DNA from 2 places in the Blautia sp. SF-50 genome. Region 2 is predicted to be linked to the other one. Evidence: riboswitches for the same ligand, from Rfam matches in the RefSeq annotation. Region 2 holds a riboswitch; the other holds the start of a gene.
What was found. A riboswitch is a leader RNA that binds a small molecule or an ion and turns the genes downstream of it on or off. The one in region 2 is predicted to bind FMN.

Region 1: it holds a riboswitch for FMN, as region 2 does, so the genes downstream of both, BLP57_RS04875 (ECF transporter S component) here and ribD (bifunctional diaminohydroxyphosphoribosylaminopyrimidine deaminase/5-amino-6-(5-phosphoribosylamino)uracil reductase RibD) in region 2, are expected to answer to the same signal.

The regions. Positions count from the first base shown of each region.
Region 1 covers NZ_FMUW01000005.1:129,667-141,757, forward strand. The annotation lists gene BLP57_RS04870 (fibronectin type III domain-containing protein) at 1-1,228, shown strand, start outside; FMN riboswitch at 1,339-1,456, shown strand; gene BLP57_RS04875 (ECF transporter S component) at 1,587-2,222, shown strand; gene BLP57_RS04880 (MATE family efflux transporter) at 2,488-3,876, opposite strand; gene BLP57_RS04885 (NUDIX hydrolase) at 4,059-4,670, shown strand; gene BLP57_RS04890 (hypothetical protein) at 5,190-5,711, opposite strand; gene BLP57_RS04895 (SAM-dependent methyltransferase) at 6,060-7,244, shown strand; gene BLP57_RS04900 (zinc-dependent alcohol dehydrogenase) at 7,626-8,654, shown strand; gene BLP57_RS04905 (HAMP domain-containing sensor histidine kinase) at 8,949-10,208, shown strand; gene BLP57_RS04910 (response regulator transcription factor) at 10,195-10,905, shown strand; gene BLP57_RS04915 (EamA family transporter) at 10,930-11,799, shown strand; gene BLP57_RS04920 (DUF368 domain-containing protein) at 11,952-12,091, shown strand, end outside.
Region 2 covers NZ_FMUW01000002.1:94,755-106,845, forward strand. The annotation lists gene BLP57_RS01715 (DUF6449 domain-containing protein) at 1-603, shown strand, start outside; gene BLP57_RS01720 (pseudouridine synthase) at 603-1,370, shown strand; gene rpsB (30S ribosomal protein S2) at 1,550-2,293, shown strand; gene tsf (translation elongation factor Ts) at 2,330-3,268, shown strand; FMN riboswitch at 3,559-3,673, shown strand; gene ribD (bifunctional diaminohydroxyphosphoribosylaminopyrimidine deaminase/5-amino-6-(5-phosphoribosylamino)uracil reductase RibD) at 3,949-5,076, shown strand; gene ribE (riboflavin synthase) at 5,058-5,711, shown strand; gene BLP57_RS01745 (bifunctional 3,4-dihydroxy-2-butanone-4-phosphate synthase/GTP cyclohydrolase II) at 5,730-6,947, shown strand; gene ribH (6,7-dimethyl-8-ribityllumazine synthase) at 6,977-7,450, shown strand; gene BLP57_RS01755 (HAD family hydrolase) at 7,466-8,116, shown strand; gene BLP57_RS01760 (tetratricopeptide repeat-containing glycosyltransferase family 2 protein) at 8,221-9,300, shown strand; gene BLP57_RS18490 (hypothetical protein) at 9,424-10,029, shown strand; gene BLP57_RS01770 (MATE family efflux transporter) at 10,156-11,538, shown strand; gene fliB (flagellin lysine-N-methylase) at 11,678-12,091, shown strand, end outside.

The sequences.
Region 1 (12,091 bases), on a different contig from region 2:
ATACGCAGAGGACCGTGGCTACACGTTTGTGGAGCTGTCAGCAGACAACCGGATACCGCTTCAGAATGAATGGTTTGAACAGATCACTTCAGACTATGAATATAATGGAAAAATCCATGAACCCGAAATAGAATCCAGTGAATCCGCACCGGAACTTGAGCAGGGCTCCGATTATGAAGTAACTTATGAAAATAACATCAATGCAGGAACTGCGACTGTAAAGATCACGGGAAAAGATATTTTCTGCGGTACAGTAGAGCGGAGTTTCAAGATTACGCCAGATGAAAATGGAATGTATGTGTGCTATTTTGCGGAAAATAATGAAACATACCTGGAAACCACCTTTAAAGGAAAAAAAGTGGAACCGGAAGTGGTAATTGACGGACTGGTACAGGGAAAAGATTATACGGTAACCTATGTTAATAATGAAAAGCCTGGTGAAGCTCGTGCAGAGCTCACGGGAATCGGCAATTATAAAGGATCGGAAACATTATATTTTACTATTTACGGAAAACTACCGGCTGCGGATCCAATAGCTGATCAGATATATACAGGAAAAGAACTCACACCTGCCATCGTAATTCCCGGATTGAAAGCCGGCGAAGATTATTATATGTACTACGAGGATAATCAGTATCCGGGTGTGGCAACGGTAACCATTTATGGTACCGGTTATTATAAAGGTACCGCAACCATTCATTTCAAGATCATAAAAAAGACAGAAAGGTTTGTCAGCAATGTTAAGCTAAACAGAACCTCTTACACTTGTACGGGAAAAACCATCCGGCCATCAGTAACCGTAACTGTAAATGGAAAGAAGATCGGTGCGAGTGCTTATAAGCTGTATTACAAAAATAATAAAAATTCCGGAATTGGAACTGTGCAGGTCAGAGGGATCGGAAAATACAGTCGTATCAACAAAACGCTTACCTTTAAGATCCTGCCTCCAAAAACTCTGCTGACAGGACTGAAAAAAGCAAACAGATCCTTTACCGCAAGCTGGAAAAAAAATATACAGGCAACCGGCTATCAGATCCAGTATGCAGCAGACAGCAGATTTACAAAAGAAAGAAAAACGGTCATAGTTGGAAAACAGTCTGCGACCAGATATAAGATATCAGGACTGAAAAACAAAAAGACCTATTATGTCCGCATCCGGTCATATAAAAGAGTCGGAAAAAAGGTTCTTTACAGTAGCTGGAGTACGGTAAAGAAAATCCGGGTTTGATCATAAAGGAGTGGATCTTAGATTTATATAAATGGAGCAGAATGCTTCTGTGACAGAATTAAGGCTTGTAATTATAAAAAGAGCGCGTTATAATGAACTCATAAAAAAGAAAATTTCTTCGGGGCAGGGTGTGATTCCCTACCGGCGGTATAGTCCGCGACCCGCTTTGGCGGCTGATCTGGTGAAATTCCGGAACCGACAGTAAAGTCTGGATGAGAGAAGAACGCGCAGTATTTAAAGAACGTGCTCAGTGCCCCGGGAAGAAGCTCCCGGGGCTTTTTATGTGAAGAAATTTTTTTCGCATAAAGATTTCTTGTGGAAATTTTCTTTGAATATTTCTGAAGAAGGAGAGAGAGTTATGAGTGAACAGATATTACAGAGAGGAAATGCTGTGGAAAGAAGCAGAACAAGAACCATCGCGCAGGTAGCCATGCTTGGTGCTGTGGCAGGAGTATTAATGAATCTTGAGTTTCCGATCCCGTTTCTTGCACCGTCTTTTTATCAGCTTGATTTTTCCGAGGTACCGGTTATGGTAGGAACCTTCGCTATGGGACCTGTGGCAGGTATCCTGATCGAGCTTGTGAAGATTCTCGTACATCTTGTGACTAAGGGAACCATGACTGCCGGTGTTGGTGATGTTGCCAATTTCCTGTTTGGATGTGCCTATGTGGTACCGGCCGGCCTGATCTACCGTTTCCGTCACAAAAAGAGCAGAGTACATGCAGTTGCAGGTATGGCAGCAGGAACAGTCCTGACAGCGATCCTTGCATGCTTTGTCAATGCCTTTGTATTGCTTCCGGCTTACGGTAAGGCGTTTGGAATGCCGATCGAGACCTTTATCCAGATGGGAAGCGCAGTACACAGCTCCGTAAACGGACTGCTTACCTTTGCACTGCTGATCATTGCTCCGTTTAATATCTTTAAATATGCACTGACATCTCTGATCGTATTTGTAATTTATAAGAAGATCCGTGTTGTACTGAAGGGTGACTGATCATAAGCAGCTGCCGGAGGATGAAGAAAAGATCAGAAATTGGTGGTTTCAGATAAATATCTGAGAATGTGAGAAATGCCATGTAATATATTGCCGATGGGCAGTAAATTACATGGCATTTTTTATGTTATAGGAAATTACTCCGTAATGTTCCTATAACATAAAAAAGCCCTCCGGGCAGGATCGCACTGCGACGGAGAGGAATAATGTCGCTGAAGCGACCCGTCGCAGGCGGAGAATCCTGCAAGCAGGATTCTTTCTTGTGTCAGGCGTTTTGTTCTGCAGCTTTCATGACTCCAAGCTCACGTCTGGCAAAAACAACGGCCAGCACAAATGCAGAGGTATCTGCAATTGGTCCTGCGTACATGACGCCATCGATTCCGAAGAAGACCGGGAAGATGACAATCAGCGGCAGCAGGAAGAGCACCTGCCTTGTGAGGGACATGATCACACCAAGCCGGGCTTTTCCAATGGAGGTAAAAAAGCCGGCGGACATAGGCTGGATCCCGTTGGCAAAGGTCATCAGCATGAAGATGCGGAGATATTTTTCTGCAAAATGAAAGTACAGGTCGCTGCCGTTTCCGAAGATGCCTACGATCTGATGCGGGAAGAACTGGAAGCAGATAAAAAATATGGTTGCGATCACAGTACATAAGGTTACGGAATAGCGGTATGTCTGGCGTACACGGCTGTATTTTTCGGCGCCGTAGTTAAATCCCCAGATGGGCTGGGAGCCCTGGGAGATTCCGATGCAGATGGCCATAAATACCTGATTGACTTTGGAAATGATCCCTGCACAAGCGATCGGAATATCACTTCCGTAAGCGGAGAGTGCTCCGTAATGGCGAAGTGTATTGTTCATGACAATCTGCACTGCAGCAATGGCAACCTGATTGATACAGGATGCCATTCCCAGAGAAAAAATGGCAGACAGATTGCGTGCCTTAGGAATCAGCATGGAGTGGTCCAGGTACATTTTTCGGAGTCTGGAAAAATAAAAGATGATCAGAAGTCCGGATACAATCTGGCCGATCACGGTTGCCCAGGCTGCACCTTTGATGCCCCAGCCGAATCCAAAGATGAAAAGCGGGTCCAGGATGGTGTTGATGGCGGCACCGGCCAGGATGCAGGTCATGGAATAGGTAGGACTCCTGTCTGCTCGGATCAGGTGGTTGCCGCCTGTGCTTAAAACATAAAAGGGAAGTCCAATGGCGGTGATCCCCATGTAATCAATGGCATAGGGCATGACGTCCGGTGTTCCGCCGAAAAAATGAAGCAGTGGCTTCAGGAACAGAAGGACGATGACAGAGAGTATCGTACCGGAGATTATCAGCGCGGAGAGTCCGGTTCCTGCAATGGAGCTGGCTTTTTTTTCGTTTCCTGCGCCCATTTCCAGGTTGTAATTGGAGGCGCTGCCGATTCCCAGGAGCAATGCAGCAGCAGTAGAGATAATGGTTACGGGAAATGCGATGTTTGTGGCGGCGTTTCCAAGCATTCCTACGCCCTGGCCGATAAAGATCTGGTCAACGATATTGTACAGAGCGCTGACCAGCATGCTGATGATGGCGGGAATGGCGAATTTGGCGATCAGGCTGCCTACAGGGGCGGTTCCCAGAGGGTTTTCGGCCTGGGCAGCATTGGTCTGATTTTTCAATGTTTTTTCCTTCTTTCTTGTCTACAGTAGCTGTTTGGTAATGTAATAAGTAAATTTAAATTTTATAGCAGGGTATTTATTATAGCACTATTGTGAAGGGAGTGTAAGTATAAAAAATTGACCTTTGGTTTTGGATGGGATAAAATGTTTTTAGAAAAAATTTTCGGGAAGGAGTTTTTCAGATGGGTAAGATCAATAGTGTGAAAAAACTTACAGATAATAAGTTCGTGAATCTTTATGGAGTGGATGCGACCAGTGTACATGATACGCCGGTTTCTTATTTTGTGGCCTCCAGGGCGAAGAGTGTGGAGGATATGAAGCTTTCTACAGGGGAGAATCATCCGGATGGGGTGATCATTTACAGTGTTTATGGAGAGAAGCGGGATAAGGTTGTGCTGATCCGTCAGTATCGGTATACGATCGGCGGGTATATTTATGAGTTTCCGGCGGGGCTTGTGGAGCCTGGGGAGGATTTCCATGAGGGTGCTGTGCGGGAGATGTTTGAGGAGACCGGGTTGAAGCTGGAGCCGATCAAGGTTGCGGAGGCTTTTGAGAAGCCTTATTTTACGACGATTGGGATGACGGATGAATCCTGTGCTACGGTTTATGGGTATGCCAGTGGTGAGGTTAGTAAGGCTGCTCAGGAGGATAGTGAGGAGATCGAGGTTGTGATTGCGGACCGGGATGAGGTCAGGAGGATACTGAAGGAGGAGAGGGTTGCGATCATGTGTGCTTATATGCTGATGCATTTTCTTGAGGATGAGGAGGTGTTTGGATTTCTTGGGGAGATTTAAACGGAGGTAGTTATATGGCGGAAGGGGACGCCAGTGAGGGGCTTCTTTCCAGGCTGGGGCTTCGTCGGGGGCTGGCTTCTAAGGTGCCGGAATTCTGCTAAAAGCGCTTCAAAAAATCTCGAACTCGCGTCAGAAGCCGCTCAAACAGCGAGATTTTTTGAAGCAACGCAGATTTCCGCCACCTAAGAAGCAGCTCCCCTCCTGCAGAGTCAGCCTGGAAAGAAGCCCCTCACTGGCTGTGCGTTGGCCGTGAGACGTGTTAAATCTCGTGGGGAGTGTTGCTAGTGGGGTGGTATGACGGGAGTTGGATGAGCCGTCAGCGCTGCGCTGGACGGCTGGGAGGAAAGGCTGAGATTCCTTGTGGCATGACGGGAGTTGGATGAGCCATCGGCGCTGCGCTGGATGGCTGGGAGGAAAGGCTGAGATTCCCTGTGGCTTGAAGAGGGGAATGGGTCATCGGCGCTGCACTGGATGGATGAGAAAAACGGGGAATCTGCGGTTGCGGATTCCCCGTTTTGATCAGAGTTCTATGAGTTTTCCCAGGTCTTTGTTGTATTTGCAGTATTTGCCGTTTTCGGAGATAAATGGCTGGTAGGTGTCGGTACGGTTGTCTTTGACGTAGACGATTCCGGTGGCGATCATTTCTACCAGGGAGAAGCGTTTGCTTAAGCTGGAGATCCAGCGGTAGGTTTTTTCGTTGCCGGAGTCTGCCATGAGGAGGTTGTAGCCGCCTGGGCAGGCTTCCAGGGTGAAGTAGACTTTCTGGGACCGGATGGAGGTGTTGAAGACCTGGCCGGTGATGTAGGTGGAGAAGTTGGTTTCTACAAATTGGCGGAAGGTGTAGAAATCGTAGATCACGCCGGTGGTCTCATCTTTGATCTTGTCGCCGCGTTCGATGCGGGCTTTCAGGAGCTTGAGGACTTCGATGGTCCAATTGATGAAGGAGATGCTGCTGTAGGTCATGCTTTCCTGAAGTTGATCGACCAGTTGTTTTGACAGGATGTTGGATTTTGATGCTTCATTAAAAAGTTCTTCGTTCATAAGGTTCCCTCCAGTGTTGGATTTTTATATGGTTTTCGCTCTTTTTTTGTATCTTTTATTATAAGTCTGAATTATATATAAAGCAATAAAAAATGCGTAAAATACAAAGATGATTATCGGGAAATGATATATAATTGACGATTATGTTTTGAAAATGTCAGTGCTTTTGAGGGCTGGGTTAAATGTGGACTTTAAATATCGAGTTAATTTGGATAACTATAAATAATTATAAGGAAGAGTTTTACCAAATATTCTCATTTTATTGATAAAATTTTGTTGTATATCTCCCTTGACATAAAGCCTTCCTCCGGGTGTATCATAGTGCTGTGTTAAAGGAGGTAGACTATTATGTTTGAGACATTACAGGAGAAGACGGAAGAGAAAGCAATGGTACAGTTCCTTGAACGCTTTACAGATTATCCATTTCTGGTAAAGTTCAAGAATTCCGAGTATCACATTGGAGAGGGTGAACCTACATTTACGGTGAATTTTAAGAAAGCGATTCCTCTGGCGGATCTGATGAAGAGCACATCCCTTGCACTGGGTGAGGCGTATATGCGTGGGGATCTGGATATCGAGGGAAATCTTTATGAAGCGCTGGATCATTTTCTAGGTCAGATGGGGAAATTTTCTACCAATGAATCTGCTCTGAAAAAGATCATGTTCAGTTCAACATCAAAGAAGAACCAGGAAAAGGAAGTGACCAGCCATTATGATATTGGAAATGACTTTTATAAACTTTGGCTGGATGAGACTATGAGTTATTCCTGCGGGTATTTTATCCATGAGGATGATACGTTGTATCAGGCACAGGTAAATAAAGTTGATTATATCCTTAAAAAATTACATCTGGAAGAGGGTATGAGTCTTTTGGATATCGGCTGCGGCTGGGGTTTTCTGCTGATCGAGGCAGCTAAGAAATATAAGGTTCATGGTACCGGTATCACCTTAAGTCATGAACAGTATGCAGAATTTCAGAGACGGATTAAGGATCAGGGGCTGGAAGATTATCTTACGGTAGAGCTGATGGATTACCGTGATCTGCCGAAGAAGGAGTATCAGTTTGACCGTGTTGTCAGTGTCGGTATGCTGGAGCATGTTGGACGTGATAATTATCAGCTGTTTCTTGATTGTGTGGAAAAGGTTCTGAAGCCGGGCGGACTGTTTCTGCTTCACTTTATCAGTGCTCTGAAGGAGCATCCGGGTGACCCGTGGGTCAAGAAATATATTTTCCCGGGCGGAACTGTTCCGAGCTTACGTGAGATCCTGAACCATATGGCAGAGGACAATTTCCATACCCTGGATATCGAAAATCTCCGTCTGCATTACAATAAGACATTGCTTCACTGGGAAAAGAATTTCCGGGACAATATTGAAAAAGAAAAGACTATGTTTGACGAAGAGTTCCTGCGTATGTGGGATCTGTACCTGTCAGCATGTGCGGCAACCTTCCACAACGGAATTATCGATCTTCACCAGATTCTTATGACCAAGGGTGTGAATAATAATCTGCCGATGACACGCTGGTATTGATAAAAGCCTTTACAAACCTGCCGGAAAGGAATATCATACTTCTATAAAATTATTTATTAAAGCGTATAAGGAGCCTGTGGATTCAGCATATGATTACAGAAATGCTGAATCCGCAGGCTTTGTTTTTTAACCGATAAACCGCGAAGGAGTTATTCGGTCATGAGCAAGTAGCGAAGCGTATTGCGAATATTCGCTTGACTATTCCGTTTACCGATAATTATGGAATGTGCATAAAAACAAAGCTGCAAACTTGTTCAATAAGCAGAATCATAGAAAACTATCTTGACAGATCAGGAGAAAAGAATAATAATGTAATTACTTTGATAAAATAATTAATAAAAGATAATATACAATAGAAAGAAATTAAAGGAGGAGAATAAGATGCTTCAGCAGGTAATGACAAATCCCGGAGAGATTATTTTCAGAGAGGTTCCAGTTCCGGAAGTGGGAGATGACCAGGTTCTGGTTAAGATCATGAACATTGGTATCTGTGGATCGGACATCCATGTATATCACGGCAAGCATCCGTTTACCAAATATCCGGTAACACAGGGACACGAAGTATCCGGTGAGATCACGGGACTTGGAAAGAATGTGACAGGTTTTAAGGTTGGTCAGAAAGTTACCATCGAGCCGCAGGTATACTGCGGACACTGTTATCCATGCCGCCATGGAAAGTATAATCTCTGTGAGGAACTGAAGGTTATGGGCTTCCAGACGACAGGAACAGCTTCGGAATTCTTCGCAGTAGATGCATCTAAGGTAACACCGATCCCGGAGGAGATGTCTTACGAGGAAGGTGCAATGATCGAGCCGCTGGCAGTTGCAGTCCATGCAGTGAAGCAGATGTGCGATGTAAAAGGGATGAACATCACAGTGATCGGCGCAGGTCCTATCGGAAACCTTGTTGCACAGACAGCCAAGGGAATGGGCGCAGCCAAAGTTATGATCACCGATGTCAGCGATCTCCGTCTTGCAAAAGCGAAAGAGTGCGGCATTGATATCTGCGTAAACACGAAAGAGAAAAATTTCGGAGAAGCTCTGGTGGAAGCGTTTGGCCCGGACAAGGCAGATGTGATCTATGACTGTGCCGGAAACAACATCACTATGGGACAGGCGATCCAGTATGCGAGAAAGGGCAGCGTTATCGTACTGGTAGCAGTATTTGCGGACATGGCGACTGTTGACCTTGCTGTTGCCAACGACCATGAGCTGGATATCAAGAGCACCATGATGTACCGCCATGAGGATTATGTAGATGCCATTGATCTTGTAAATGCCGGAAAAGTTCATTTAAGACCACTGATCTCAAAAACATTCAAGTTCAAAGATTATCTGAAGGCTTATCAGTATATTGATGAGAACCGTGAGACAACCATGAAGGTTATCATCAATGTGCAGGAGAAATAACGGTTTGTAATCAAAAATAATAAGAACTCCCGGATGTTGTCAGTTATTGACTACGTCGGGAGTTTTTTGTTATGTAATGAGCAGAGTTTCAAAATCAAAAACATTTTGCTCCACAGGACGACAGAAAAAAGAGTTTGTGTTATGATGGAAAAAAGCATAAAGAACGTCGAGTGCAGATAAAAAATAAGTTTAGAAACTGTTTAGTTTTTTCCGCTGTTGTTGTTTAGAAAAACGCTGTATAAGAAAGATGAACAAAAGCGCTTTGCTTAAATATATCTGCAGGAGGGTGAAAACATGGAAAAGGGAACAGTAAAAAGAAGGATTTTTCTTTCAAATGCACTGATGGTGCTGGTGACACTTCTGATCTTTCTGGCCATTAATCTGGTGGTTGTGAAAATTTACGCGGAATCCGTGGAAAAAGAACTGAAGACATCTATAGAAGACCTTATTGGGGGAAGCGGCACATCGAATTTTTCGGATTCTGATAATGTAAAATATCAACATGAGGATGGCCAGGAACTTCTCGGAGATCTGGATGATTTTCTGGAAAGCTGGACAATCCACAGAAATGAGTTTATTCTTTTATTTGGGGCAGATGGAATTATCTGTATCCTTGTACTTTTGCTGATGAGTCAGATTTTTACAAGGAATCTGGAGAAACATATCATGGAGCCTCTGGATCTTCTGGCACAGGGGGCAGACCGCATCCGGCACAACGATCTGACTACAGAGATCCGGTATGTGGGAGATGCGGAATTTGAGGATGTGTGTATCACATTTAACCATATGCAGGAGCACATTTTGCGCGAGCAGGAGAAGAACCGGAAATATGAGAAAGCCAGAACGGATATGATCGCCGGAATCTCCCATGACCTGCGTACGCCGCTGACTGCCATCCGGGGAACGATCAAAGGACTTATGGACGGCATTGCGGCAACTCCGGAAATGCAGGAGAAATTTTTGCAGGCTGCTTACCGCCGGACCGGAGATATGGACGGCCTTCTGAACCAGCTGTTCTATGTTTCCAAGATTGAAACCGGAAATATGCCTCTTTCTGTTCAGAAAATAGAGATTGGGGATTTTATCCGGAATTATGTAAAAGGAAAGCAGGAACTTCTGGATAAGGAAAAAGAGCAGATGCAGGCAGAAACGGGAAATATTCATCTGGATATTAATGCAGATCCGGAACAGCTGCAGCGTATTTTTGATAATCTTCTGGAAAACAGCCGTAAGTATGCAGAACGTGATGTGCTGAAAACAGAACTTTCCCTGAAAAGAACGGGAGGCGGCGTGGAGATTTCTTTCCGTGACAATGGTGTTGGTGTTCCGGAGGAAAAACTGCCCTATGTATTTGATGAGTTTTACAGAGGCGATGAGTCCAGAAACAAAAAAGAAGGAAATGGTCTTGGACTGTATATTGTGAAATATCTCGTGGAAGCAATGGGAGGAAATGTCCGCGGTGAAAATGCGGACGGTTTCGTGGTACGCATGGAGCTTCCGGCAGCAGAAACTCTGGTGGATGTGCAGAAGGGAGAAAAAAATGGCGGACAATAAAAAAATCCTTATCATAGAAGATGATCCGGATATCAGTATGATCGAAGAAGCCTATCTTCAGGCTTCCGGTTTTGAGACGAAGATACTCTCAGATGGAATGGACGCGGCGCAGATCGCAGAGGAGGAGCAGTTTGACCTTGTGCTTCTGGATCTGATGCTTCCCGGAAAAAGTGGCTACCAGGTCTGCCGGGAGATCCGTGATAAAGTGGATATTCCCATTCTTATGGTAACTGCCCGTACAGAATCCGTGGATAAGGTGCGTGGCCTTGGACTGGGAGCGGATGATTATATTTCCAAGCCTTTTGATCCGGCGGAACTGGTGGCGAGAGTGAACGCAAACCTGCGCCAGTATCAGCGGATGGTGGAGAAATTTTCCGACAAAGGGCCGGATGCTTCCGAGGAGATCCAGGTGCAGGATCTTCGGATCCTGGTCAACAGCTGGAAAGTTTTTAAGGGAGATACTGAGATACGTTTTCCAAACCGAGAATTTGAGCTTCTGAAATTTCTGGCAATGAATCCCAACATTGTTTTTTCCAGGGAAAAACTGTTCGAAAAAATATGGGGATATGATTACGTGGGCGACAGCGCCACGGTTATGGTGCACATCAACCGTATCCGGGAAAAAATCGAGGATGATCCCAAAAATCCCAAGATCCTGGAAACGGTATGGGGGGCGGGGTACCGCCTCAATAAATAAAACATACGAGGGAGATGGGGGAAAATGTGGGTACTTTTTGCAGTTGGTTCTTCGTTTTTTGCGGGAATCACGGCGATCCTTGCAAAATGCGGGATCAGAAAGACGGATTCAGATGTGGCGACAGCTATCCGTACGGTGGTGGTGCTTCTGTTTTCCTGGCTGATGGTTCTGGTCACAGGAACCTGGTCCGGGATCAGAAATGTGGATGGAAAAACATTGTTGTTCCTGGTTCTGTCAGGACTTGCCACAGGAGCATCCTGGCTATGTTATTTTCATGCCTTGCAGAAAGGGGATGTCAACAAGGTTGTTCCCATTGACAAGTCCAGTACGATCCTGACGATCCTTCTTGCGCTGATCTTTCTGCATGAAGGTCTGACGCCGGTCAAGATCGTTTCCGTAGTGCTGATCGGTGCAGGTACCATGCTGATGATCACAAGAAAAGAAGGAACCGGAGACGCAGAGGAAAAAAACGGTAAGGAATGGCTGATCTATGCCGTGCTTTCCGCAGTATTTGCCAGTCTTACTGCCATTCTTGGAAAGATCGGAATTGCAGGGATCGATTCCAACCTGGGAACTGCCATCCGTACTACAGTTGTGATCGTGATGGCCTGGCTGATGGTTTTTCTCAAGGGAAAACAGAAAGAACTTCATAGGATTGAGAAAAAAGAACTGAGATTTATTGCTCTGTCAGGACTTGCCACAGGAGCATCCTGGCTGTGCTATTACCGTGCCCTGCAGGACGGCCCGGCAAGTGTGGTGGTGCCTATCGACAAGCTGAGCATTCTGGTTACCATTGCATTTTCCTGGGTGGTATTTAAGGAGAAACTTACGAAGAAAGCGGCATTTGGATTACTGTGTATTCTTGCGGGAACCATTATGATGGCGGTTCTGTAAGGAATGCGGAATGCTTTTATCCGCCTGACCTCCGGGCGTGGAACGGTATGTCCGGGATAACAAGAGTTTAGATATTATTTAGAAAGATACCTTCTGTCTGTTTAAGATCGTTGTTTATGATGATCACAGAAAACAGACAGGAGGTTTTTTATATGTTAAGGGAAGGAATGAACGGATTCTGCATGGCACTTGCGGACAGCGTGCCTGGAGTTTCAGGAGGAACGGTAGCGTTTATCCTTGGATTTTATGACCGGTTTATCGGTTCTATCAATGATTTTGTATTTGGAAATAT
Region 2 (12,091 bases):
CTGGCAGAGGCACTGAGAAAGGACATTCTGGAAAACGGCGGTCAGACAGTAAAAGACCAGCCATGTGCAATGCTGATGTTCGATTATACGGGAATTCCGTCAGAAGGCTACATGGATGAAGGGGGAATGAATGTACCGGCTGTGCAGGAAGGAGAGAATGTGTCCACATCCGTTCTGGTGTATCCGTCATATAAGAGAACACTTGCAATTTTGGAAGAAACAGGATATCCTCTTTCTATGGATGAGCTGTCTGTTGAGTATATTGATGTTTATTACTTCAGCTCCGAAGCTGCCGGCGAAGATGATGAAGCTTTTTCCGACACTGAGCCCATTTCGGATCTTGAAGAAACAGATAACGGTTATAAAGTCCGTTACGATAAAAAGGAACAGCTGGAAGCTCTGAAAAAATGTATCCGTCCATCACAGCTGGTAAACGGATGGACTATCTGGAATGCAGATGCCACAATGGAAGTGGTTCTGGAAGGACAGGAGAGCACCGGCGGGGATTCCGGACTTTATATGACATTTACCGGAGAGATCCCGGATTTCATCAAAGCAGATGCAAAGGCAGCCCATGTAACAGAATGGGAGGTAAATGATTAATGGAAAAACCAGTCCGGCTGGATAAATTTCTGGCAGATGCCGGCGCAGGTACAAGAAGCGAGGTAAAAAAATACATACAGAAGGGTCAGGTGCAGGTTAACGGGAAATCTGTGAAGAAACCGGAGCTGAAAGTAACAGAAGAAGATCAGGTGGTTATGAACGGGCAGGAGATCCATGCTGCACCGGAATATGTATACTATCTTTTTAACAAGCCGGCAGGCTGTGTCAGCGCAACGGAGGACTTCAGAGATAAAACGGTTCTTGACTACATTGAAGAGAAAGACAGAAGAAAGGGTCTTTTTCCGGTGGGACGCCTGGATAAAGATACAGAAGGCTTTCTTCTGATCACAGATGACGGTCCTCTGGCACACGAGCTTCTTTCTCCGAAAAAGCATGTGGATAAGACCTACTATGCAAAAGTATCTGGGAAAGTGACAGAAGAAGATGTCGTGAAGCTGGCAGAAGGCGTGGATATCGGGGAAAAAGATCTCACACGACCGGCAAGGCTGGAGATCCTTTCTACCTGGGAGTCCGGTACAGAATCTGCAGAAGCCGGTAAGAATTGGGAATCTGAGATCCGACTTACTATCCACGAGGGAAAATTCCATCAGGTAAAACGGATGATGGAGGCACTGGGAAAAAAAGTAACTTATTTGAAAAGACTATCTATGGGGCCGCTGGCGCTTCCTTCAGATCTTCCGACAGGAAAATATCGTTCGCTCACCGAAAAAGAGCTGGAGCTTCTGAAGTCTGCCGGAAACCGCTGAAAAACAGAAAAAAATTGGAAAAATCCCCTTTACATAAGGGGATTTTCTATGCTATAATTCAGAAGTTGCAAAAATAAGCACGCACGGCGATTCTATAAGGATGGTGCCCTACGGTGTGAGGATGGGTCCAGAGAGAAGGCGACCTGTGCGGAAGAATTTAACCAAAAAGGAGAAAAGACATGAGCGTTATTTCAATGAAGCAGCTTTTAGAGGCAGGTGTTCATTTCGGACATCAGACAAGAAGATGGAACCCTAAAATGGCTCCGTACATCTACACAGAGAGAAATGGTATCTATATCATTGATCTTCAGCAGTCTGTAGGAATGGTTGACGATGCTTACAATGCAGTAGCAGATATCGTTGCCAACGGTGGACACATCCTTTTCGTAGGAACTAAGAAACAGGCTCAGGATGCTATCCGTACAGAGGCAGAGCGTTGTGGAGAGTTCTTCGTAAATGAGAGATGGCTTGGTGGTATGCTTACAAACTTCAAGACAATCCAGAGCCGTATCGCAAGACTGAAAGAGATCGAGACAATGGAAGCTGACGGAACATTCGACGTACTTCCTAAGAAAGAAGTTATCGAGCTTCGCAAAGAGCTTGTTAAGCTTCAGAAGAACCTTGGCGGAATCAAAGAGATGAAGAGAATCCCGGATGCTATCTTTATCGTAGATCCTAAGAAAGAGAGAATCTGCGTACAGGAGGCTCATACACTTGGAATCCCGCTTATCGGTATCTGCGATACTAACTGTGATCCGGAAGAGCTTGACTATGTGATCCCGGGAAATGACGATGCTATCCGTGCAGTAAAACTCATCGTTTCCAAGATGGCTGACGCTGTTATCGAGGCTAAGCAGGGAACTGCTGAGGCAGATGGCGAGATCGAGGCTGAGTCTGAGGAGTTTGCAGCTACAGAGGAATAATTCGTATAAACAGAATATTTCAGGAGGAAACGAACAATGGCTATTACAGCAGCACAGGTAAAAGAGTTAAGAGAGATGACCGGCGCCGGAATGATGGATTGTAAGAAAGCTCTTACATCTACAGATGGTGATATGGATAAAGCAGTTGAGTTCCTGCGTGAGAAGGGTCTTGCTACAGCACAGAAGAAAGCAAGCCGTATCGCAGCAGAGGGTCTTTGCAAAACTCTGGTAACAGAGGATGGAAAGAAAGCAGTCGTTGTTGAGGTTAATGCTGAGACAGACTTCGTTGCAAAGAACGAGAAGTTCCAGGGCTATGTTGCAGATGTTGCAGCACAGGCACTTAACACAACAGCAGCTGATATCGATGCTTTCCTTGCTGAGGCATGGGCACTTGATACAACCAAGACTGTAAAAGAGGCTCTTGCAGCTCAGATCGCAGTAATCGGCGAGAACATGAACATCCGTAGATTTGCTCAGGTTGAGGAGCAGAACGGATTCATCGCTTCCTACACTCATATGGGTGGAAAGATCGGCGTTCTTGTAGACGTTGAGACAGATGTTGTTAACGATGCTGTTAAAGAGATGGCTAAGAACGTAGCTATGCAGATCGCAGCTCTGAAACCGCAGTACACAAGCGACAAGGAAGTAAGCGCTGACTATATCGAGCATGAGAAAGAGATCCTTATGGCTCAGATTCAGAACGACCCGAAGGAGTCCCAGAAACCGGCTAAGGTTATCGAGGGAATGATCACAGGACGTATCAAGAAAGAGCTCAAAGAGATCTGCCTTCTTGACCAGACATACGTAAAAGCAGAGGACGGAAAACAGTCCGTTGCTAAATACGTAGAGCAGGTAGCAAAAGAGAACGGCGCTAAGATCCAGATCAAAGGCTTCGTTCGCTACGAGACAGGCGATGGTCTTGAGAAGAAAGAAGAGAACTTCGCTGAGGAAGTTGCAAAGCAGATGAACGCATAATCTTACAGTTCGCATAAGAATTTGAATCGTAATTTTATCATGTAAATCAATGAAAAACCTTGAATTTCCTATGAAAATGGGATGATTCAAGGTTTTTTTGCGTATTGGGGAATAAATTCGAGACTGTGAGAAAAAGTCTGTAAATAAGATTCTTCTATGATATGCAAGGGTGGCAAGCCTGAAAATCAGGCTTCTCACCCTTGTTTTATATATAACAGTGGTAGGGCGGTGGAATTTAAATAAAAAATTTACACTTTACAAATAACAGATAAAGTATTAAAATAAACAAAAGATATCTTCAGGGCAGGGTGTGATTCCCTACCGGCGGTAGAGCCCGCGAGCCGAAAGGCATGATCCGGTGAGATTCCGGGGCCGACAGTATAGTCTGGATGGAAGAAGATGATAGTACAGTTGATTTTTGTATGAATGAATGTAGTATCAGAGCTCTGAGATGGTGATCCATTTCAGAGCTTTTTATGTAGGAAATAATCAGACATTCATTTATTGATCATATGTAACAGATCAATTCCACCCTGCAGATATTTCTGCAGGCTTTTTTTGTATTTGGCACATCGTTTTCGAAATAAATATACCACTCACTTGTCTGTGAATCCGATTGCACAGGTCTAAAAGCCTCGGCGTACCAGGCAAAGAACAGGAATAAGAAAGAAGGAATAAAAATGACGGATCAGGAATATATGCTTCGGGCGATCCAGCTGGCCAAAAAAGGAGAAGGCTGGACGAATCCCAATCCGATGGTAGGGGCAGTGATCGTAAAAGACGGAAGGATCATTGGGGAAGGCTATCATAAAAAGTATGGAGAACTTCATGCGGAACGTAATGCAATTGCTTCCCTCACAGAATCAGCAGAAGGTGCGGTGATTTATGTTACGCTGGAGCCTTGTTGTCATCATGGAAAAACACCTCCATGTACGGAAGCGATCATTGAACAGAAGATCAGAAAAGTGGTGATCGGTTCCCGGGATCCGAATCCGAAAGTGGCAGGAAAAGGTGTACAGATGTTAAGGGAAGCCGGTGTAACAGTAGTTGAAGATTTTATGAGAGAAGAATGTGATCAGCTGAATCCGGTGTTTTTCCATTATATTACTACGAAAACCCCATACGTGGTGATGAAGTATGCCATGACACTGGATGGGAAGATTGCAACGAAGACAGGAGCATCAAAATGGATCACCGGAGAAGCGGCAAGAAAAGAAGTACAGCATATGCGGCATCAGTACATGGGGATCATGGCAGGTATTGGAACTGTGCTTGCAGATGATCCGATGTTAAACGTCCGGGTAGAAGGCTGGAAAAGTCCTGTCAGGATTGTGTGCGACAGTAAGCTCAGGATCCCGCCGGACAGTCAGATCGTAAAAAGTGCGGAAAAGTACCGGACGATCGTGGCTTATGCAGATCAGAAAAATACAGAAGAAAAAATAAAAATATTACATACCATGGGAGTTGAGACCATTTACTGTCCCGATGAAAAAAATCAGATAGACCTTAAGAAGCTGATGGCAGATCTTGGAAACAGAGGCATTGACAGCATTCTCCTGGAGGGAGGCGGTACGTTAAATGACAGTGCCCTGCGAGCCGGAATTGTAAAGGAAGTACAGGCTTTTGTGGCACCAAAGCTGTTTGGTGGTGTGGCCGGGAAGACACCGGTAGAAGGTATCGGAGTTGAATTCCCGTCTGAAGCAGTAGAACTGAAATATACAGATATCTGCCAGATCGGTGAGGACATCCGGATAAGATGTCAGGTGTGTGAGAAAAAACAGGAGGAATCATGTTTACAGGAATCGTAGAAGAGAAAGGAAAAGTCCGTTATATACAGCTGACAGGAGAATCAGGGATCCTGGCAGTGAAAGCCCGGAAAGTCCTAGAAGGGACAAGGATCGGTGACAGTATTGCTGTGAATGGTGTGTGTCTGACAGTTACGTCGATCCAACCGGACGGATTTACTGCCGATGTGATGGCAGAGACGATCAGAAGAAGCAGTCTTGGCAGTTGTAAAGCTGGAAGCCAGGTAAACCTGGAACGTGCAATGGCTGCAGATGGTAGGTTCGGGGGACACATAGTAAGCGGCCATATTGATGGGACTGGAGTGATACGTTCCATGCTCCGGGAAGAAAATGCCATCTGGGTATCAATTGAGACATCGCCACAGATCTTGCATCTGATCGTGGAAAAAGGATCCGTTTGTATTGATGGGATCAGCCTGACAGTTGCAAGGGTTGATGAAGCTGGTTTTCAGGTGTCGGTCATTCCACATACAGGAGAAGAAACCACCCTTTTGGAAAAGGTGCCGGGGGATCTGGTTAATCTGGAAAATGATGTGATTGGAAAATATGTAGAAAAATTGCTTGGCATCAAAAAAAACGAAGAAGAGAAAAAAGAATCCGGAATTACGATGGAGTTTCTTGAAGAATTCGGGTTTTAGAACAGGAGGATATACACTATGTCACAAAATTATCAGTACAACACAATTGAAGAGGCACTTAGGGATCTTAAGAAAGGAAAAATAATTCTGGTCACAGATGATCCGGACAGAGAAAATGAGGGAGATCTGATATGTGCGGCAGAGTTTGCAACCCGGGAAAATATTAATTTCATGGCGACTTATGCAAAGGGTCTTATCTGTACACCGATGAGTGCAGAAATTGCGGCGAGATTGAACTTTCCGCCGATGGTTGCTGAGAACACGGACAATCACAGTACAGCATTTACCGTGGCAGTGGACCACGCAGATACAACCACCGGTATCTCTGCGGCAGAACGCTCCTATACCATTATGAAGTGTGTGGATGATCAGTCAAAACCGGAGGATTTCAGAAGACCGGGACATGTATTTCCGCTTATTTCCAGAAAAGGCGGGGTTCTGGTACGAAATGGCCATACGGAGGCAACAACAGATCTTATGAGACTTGCCGGACTGAAAGAATGCGGCGTGTGCTGTGAAGTTATGAAAGAAGATGGCACTATGATGCGTACATCACAGCTATGGGAAATGGCAAAAGAGCATAACCTTACATTTATTACGATTCGTGATCTGCAGGATTATATAAGAATACATGAAAAGCATGTAAAGGAGGAAGCAGCTGCAAACCTCCCAACGCAGTACGGTGATTTTAAAATGTATGGCTATATCAATGACATTACAGGAGAGCATCATCTGGCACTGGTAAAAGGTGATCTAGGAGATGGTGAGGATGTGCTTTGCCGTGTACATTCGGAGTGCCTGACAGGAGATGCATTCGGATCGCTCAGATGTGACTGCGGCCTGCAGCTGCAGACAGCGATGCGCCAGGTAGAGGCGGAAGGCAGAGGGATCATTCTGTATATGAGACAGGAAGGCAGAGGGATCGGACTGATCAATAAGATCAAAGCCTATGCGCTTCAGGAACAGGGATACGATACCGTGGAGGCTAATGTGAAGTTAGGGTTTGCACCGGATCTCAGAGAGTACTGGGTTGGGGCGCAGATACTGTCAGACCTTGGTGTGAAATCATTAAGATTACTGACCAATAACCCGGATAAAGTCTATGGGCTTGGCGAATTCGGGCTGAAGATCAATGAGAGAGTACCATTGGAGATTCCGGTACAAAAGTATGACCGGAAGTATATGAAAACGAAGCAGGAAAAGATGGGTCATATTTTTAAAGAAATAAATTTATAAAAAACAGCAAATAGCAGGAGGAAGAAAAAATGAGACAGATCAATTTAGTAGAAGGAAAAGTAGTAGCACCGGAGGGAATGAAGGTTGGTATCGTGGCAGCGAGATTCAATGAGATCATTGTGAATAAATTATTGGGAGGGGCAGTCGACGGACTGGTAAGACATGGAGTAGAAGAAGAGAATATTACTGCAGCATGGGTGCCGGGAGCATTTGAGATTCCGCTTACAGCACAGAAAATGGCACAGTCAGGAAAATATGATGCAGTTATCTGCGTGGGAGCTGTCATTCGTGGAGATACTTCACATTATGATCTGGTGTGCAATGAATCTGCCAAGGGAATCGCACAGGTTGAACTTGCAACAGGGATCCCGGTCTTATTCGGAGTGATCACGACTGAGAATATAGAGCAGGCTATTGCGCGTGCAGGAAGCAAAGCGGGAAATAAAGGCTATGACTGTGCGTTATCTGCGATCGAGATGGTCAATCTGATGAAGCAGCTCTAATAGATAGGAAAATAAATGATGACAAAAACGATCATATTCGATTATGATGGAACGATCCATCATACCATTGGAATCTATGAACCGGCATTTCGTGAAACCTATCAGTGGCTGACAGAACAGAAGGCTGCAGAAGAACGGGAGATAGGCTCGGCGGAAATTGCCGGCTGGCTGGGATTTAACAGTAAGGAGATGTGGAATACATTTTTGCCGGAGCTGGATCAGAGCTATAAAGAGCAGGCGAGCAGGATGGTAGGAGAACTGATGGTCAGACAGATCAGGAAGCATAAGGCAGTGTGGTATCCGGGAGCAGAGGAGATGCTTACAGTCTTGAAGAACCGGGGATATCATCTTGTGATCTTAAGTAACTGTAAAGCTTCCTATCGTGAGGCGCACTGGAAGGAATTTGGGATGGAACGATGGTTCGATCATTTTTATGACTGCGAATCGTATGGATTCCGTCCAAAGACAGAAATTGTGCAGGAAATCATCCGGGAATGTACAGGCCCTTATCTGGTGGTCGGAGACAGGAGGCAGGATCTGGAATGTGCCAGAGCCTGCAAAAGCCCATTTATAGGATGCCTGTATGGATATGGTGAGAGCGGGGAGCTGAACGGAGCAGATCGTCTTGCAGAACATATAGAGGATATACCACAGTTGGTGATATGAGGATGAGCTCAGCTTAATCCGAAAGCAAAAGCTGTACACTGACAGAAGGCATAGGACTGACGGGAACGGCATAAATATTATAAAAATCCGAAGGATCCTGAAATATGATTTCCCTCAGTCTATGTATGATCGTAAAAAATGAAGAAGCAGTTCTTGAGAGGATCTTGAAGCCGGTTTCTCAGGTGATGGATGCGATCCTGATCGCAGATACCGGTTCTTCAGACAGAACAAAAGAGATCGCGGAGCAGTATACGTCGCAGGTGTTTGATTTTCCCTGGTGTGATGATTTTTCTGCTCCGCGTAATTTTCTTCTGGAAAAAGTCCGCACCGATTACTGGATGTGGCTAGATGCGGATGATGTCCTGGATGAAGAAAATCTGGAAAAACTGAAGAGTCTTAAAGAAACTCTGGATCCCGGAACAGATGTTGTAATGATGGAATATGCGGCAGGGTTTGACCAGAGCGGGAGAACAACATTTTCTTATTTTCGGGAGCGGATAATGAAAACATCCAGAAATTTTAGATGGAATGGGGCAGTTCATGAAACTGTGATTCCGGAGGGAAATATCATTTATTCAGATGTGGTGATCCGGCACCGGAAATGTGGAAAAGGTGATCCGGACCGTAATCTTCGCATTTATGAAAAAATGCTGGCAGGAGGAGAAACGCTGGAACCCAGACATCAGCTTTATTATGGGAGAGAACTGTATTATCATCAGCGTTATCCGGAGACAGAGGCTGTGTTGGTGGAGTTCCTGAAAAATCCATCCGGATGGCTGGAAAATAAGATCGATGCCTGTTTTGTACTTGGACAGTGCTACCGGAAAATGGGAGAAAAAAAGTACGCACTGGAAGCTTTTCTGTACAGTCTGACTATGGATGTGCCGAGGGCGGAAATCTGTTGTGAGGTCGGAAAGATTTTTCTGGAAAGAGAGCTTCCCAGACAGGCTGGCTATTGGTATGGGCAGGCGCTTACTGTGCCGTCAGATAAGAAAAAATGTGGATTTTTTATGGCTGAGTGTCATGGATTTGTGCCATATATGCAGCTTTGCGTTTGTTATGATAAGATGGGATGTCCGGAGCAGGCATTCTTTTTTCATAAGAAAGCGAAGGGACTGAAGCCGGAAGATCCGGGAGTATTGTATGACCAGAAATATTTCTGGGAAAAATATGGTCTGGTATAAAAGAAAAGATATCTTTATTATATTTTTCCTGGCAGGGTACAAGCTTGCGGGGATCCTATGCACAGGTAAAAGCTGTTGTCATATACTGTAGGGAAAGTTATTTTCCTATGAGGTGATCGAAGAATGCTGTTCAGGCATCGAAAACGTAAGGAAATGGAAATGCAGCAGGACAGTCATGAGGATTTGTCCTGTATGTCCTGTTATGGAAATCATAGTTCCTGTGGATGTGACAGATGTGGAACAAGAGGCTGCCCAGGCCCTGTGGGACCTACAGGACCAACCGGTCCCAGAGGCTGTCCGGGAGTTCCGGGTCCTATGGGTCCTCAGGGACCGCAGGGGGAACCGGGAATACAGGGATATACGGGAGCCACGGGTCCCGCTGGAGCCACTGGTCCAGCGGGAGTCATCGGTCCGACGGGAGCAACAGGAGCCACCGGTCCGGCAGGAGTAACAGGTCCGACGGGAGCAATGGGAGCGACAGGAGCAACAGGAGCCACTGGTCCAGCGGGAACGACGGGGGTAACAGGTCCGGCTGGTGCGATCGGAGCCACCGGTCCAGCAGGTCCAACAGGAGCCACTGGTCCTGCAGGAGCAGCCGGAGCCACCGGCCCTGCTGGAACAGTAACCCCGGCAGCTGCTGTTGGAAATGCAACAACGGTAGATGATATTGTGGAGGATTTTAATGCACTTCTTGCAAACCTTCGTGATGCAGGACTCCTGGAAAGATAGTGAAATGATAAACACACGTTACTGTGCGGCTGCGTATTTTATGCAGCCGCTGCATATTCTCCATAAAAATATTTCATTGTAGCTTTCCGACGAAAGGTGCTATAATATTCTTATGTAAGTATGAACATGGGGGATGAAATCGTGAAAAAAAACAAGTATGAGATCGATATGTGTAATGGGTCGATCATGGACAAGCTGATCTCGTTTTCACTGCCGCTGATGCTGTCCGGTATCCTGCAGCTGATGTTCAATGCAGTGGATATCGTGGTAGTGGGACGTTTCAGTGGAAGTGAGGCGCTGGCGGCAGTAGGCTCCACTACCGCACTGATCAATGTGTTTACCAACCTTTTTATCGGGATTTCTCTTGGTGCCAATGTGCTGGCAGCCAGATTTTATGCTGCCGGTAAGGATGAAGAAATGTCAGAAACAGTACATACATCGATCCTGCTGGCTCTGATCAGCGGGATCATCATGGCAGTTCTGGGAGTGATCTTTGCCAGAATCTGCCTGGAACTGATGGATACACCGGACGATGTGATCGATCTTTCTACTCTTTATATGCGTATTTATTTCCTGGGAATGCCGTTTTTTATGCTGTATAACTATGGTGCGGCGATCCTGCGTGCTGTGGGAGATACCAAGCGGCCGCTGGTCTTTCTGATCATTTCCGGCTGTGCCAATGCGCTTTTGAATCTGTTTTTCGTGATCGTGTGTCATTTAAGCGTGGCCGGTGTGGGAATCGGAACGGTGATCTCTCAGCTGATCTCCTGCATTCTTGTCCTTCGGTGTCTGTATCAGACAGAGGGAAGCTATCAGCTGCGTTTTTCAAAACTGTCCATAAAGGGAGAGTACCTGAAGCAGATCTTCCAGGTGGGACTGCCTGCCGGGATCCAGAGTACAGTGATCAATTTTTCCAATGTACTTCTTCAGTCTTCTGTAAACTCCTTTGGTTCCATTGCTATGGCAGGATATACAGCAGCCAATAATATTTTTGGATTTCTGTATGTGTCCGTGAATTCGGTTACCCAGGCCTGCATGAGCTTTACCAGTCAGAATTATGGTGTGCGAAAACCGAAACGTATGGACCGGGTGCTTGTTGACTGTATGATCCTGTCCTTTGTCGTATCCTTTGCCATGGGCTGTGGTGCATACTTTTTCGGTCCGCAGCTTCTGAAGATCTATACGGAAGACCCTAAGGTTATCCAATGCGGAATGGAGATTCTTGCCTATACCACAGTTACCTATTTCCTCTGCGGACAGATGGATCTGTTTCCGGGAGCACTGCGCGGAATGGGACGCTCCGGTGTCCCCATGATCCTGTCTATTATCGGAACGGTCGGCCTTCGAATTGTGTGGATTTTCGGAATTTTCCCGGCTCACAGATCACTGAAAGTACTGTTTATTTCTTATCCGGCATCCTGGATCCTTACGATCATCATGCAGGTGACCTGTTTCTGGTTTGTAAGGCGGAAAGTTCACAGGCAGCTTCTGGGAGAGACTGCAGAATAAAAACGAATACACAGAATATCAGAAAAAGCGGATAGAATTCCGCTTTTCTGTGTTTACGGGGAAAATAAAACAGGTCAACTCATGTCCATTTTGCAAACAGGAGACATTGGAGCTGGAAAATAAAGAATATGGAGGAAACATGGAATTATTAAAACCTGATTATTACGACGAATTTACCTGTATTGCAGACAAATGCACCATCAGCTGCTGCAGGGAATGGAAGATCAACATAGATGATGAAACCTACAGAAACTGGAAAACCATCCAGCCGCCGTCAGAGGTGCCCGGACACAGAAGCTGCCTGCAGGCCTATACCATGAAAAAGGACGGCAGCCGGATCATGAAGATGACGGAAGAGCACGACTGTCCTTTTCTTGCAAAGAACAGACTGTGCTATCTGGTAAGTGCTTATGGGGATTCGATGCTTTCAGAGACCTGCCAGATTTTTCCAAGGGAGATCCATGAATTTCAGGATCATAAGGAAGCGACCATGATGCCCTGTTGCCCGGCTGTCCTGGACATCTGGAAGGAGAAGAAAAGAATCGCTTTTCCG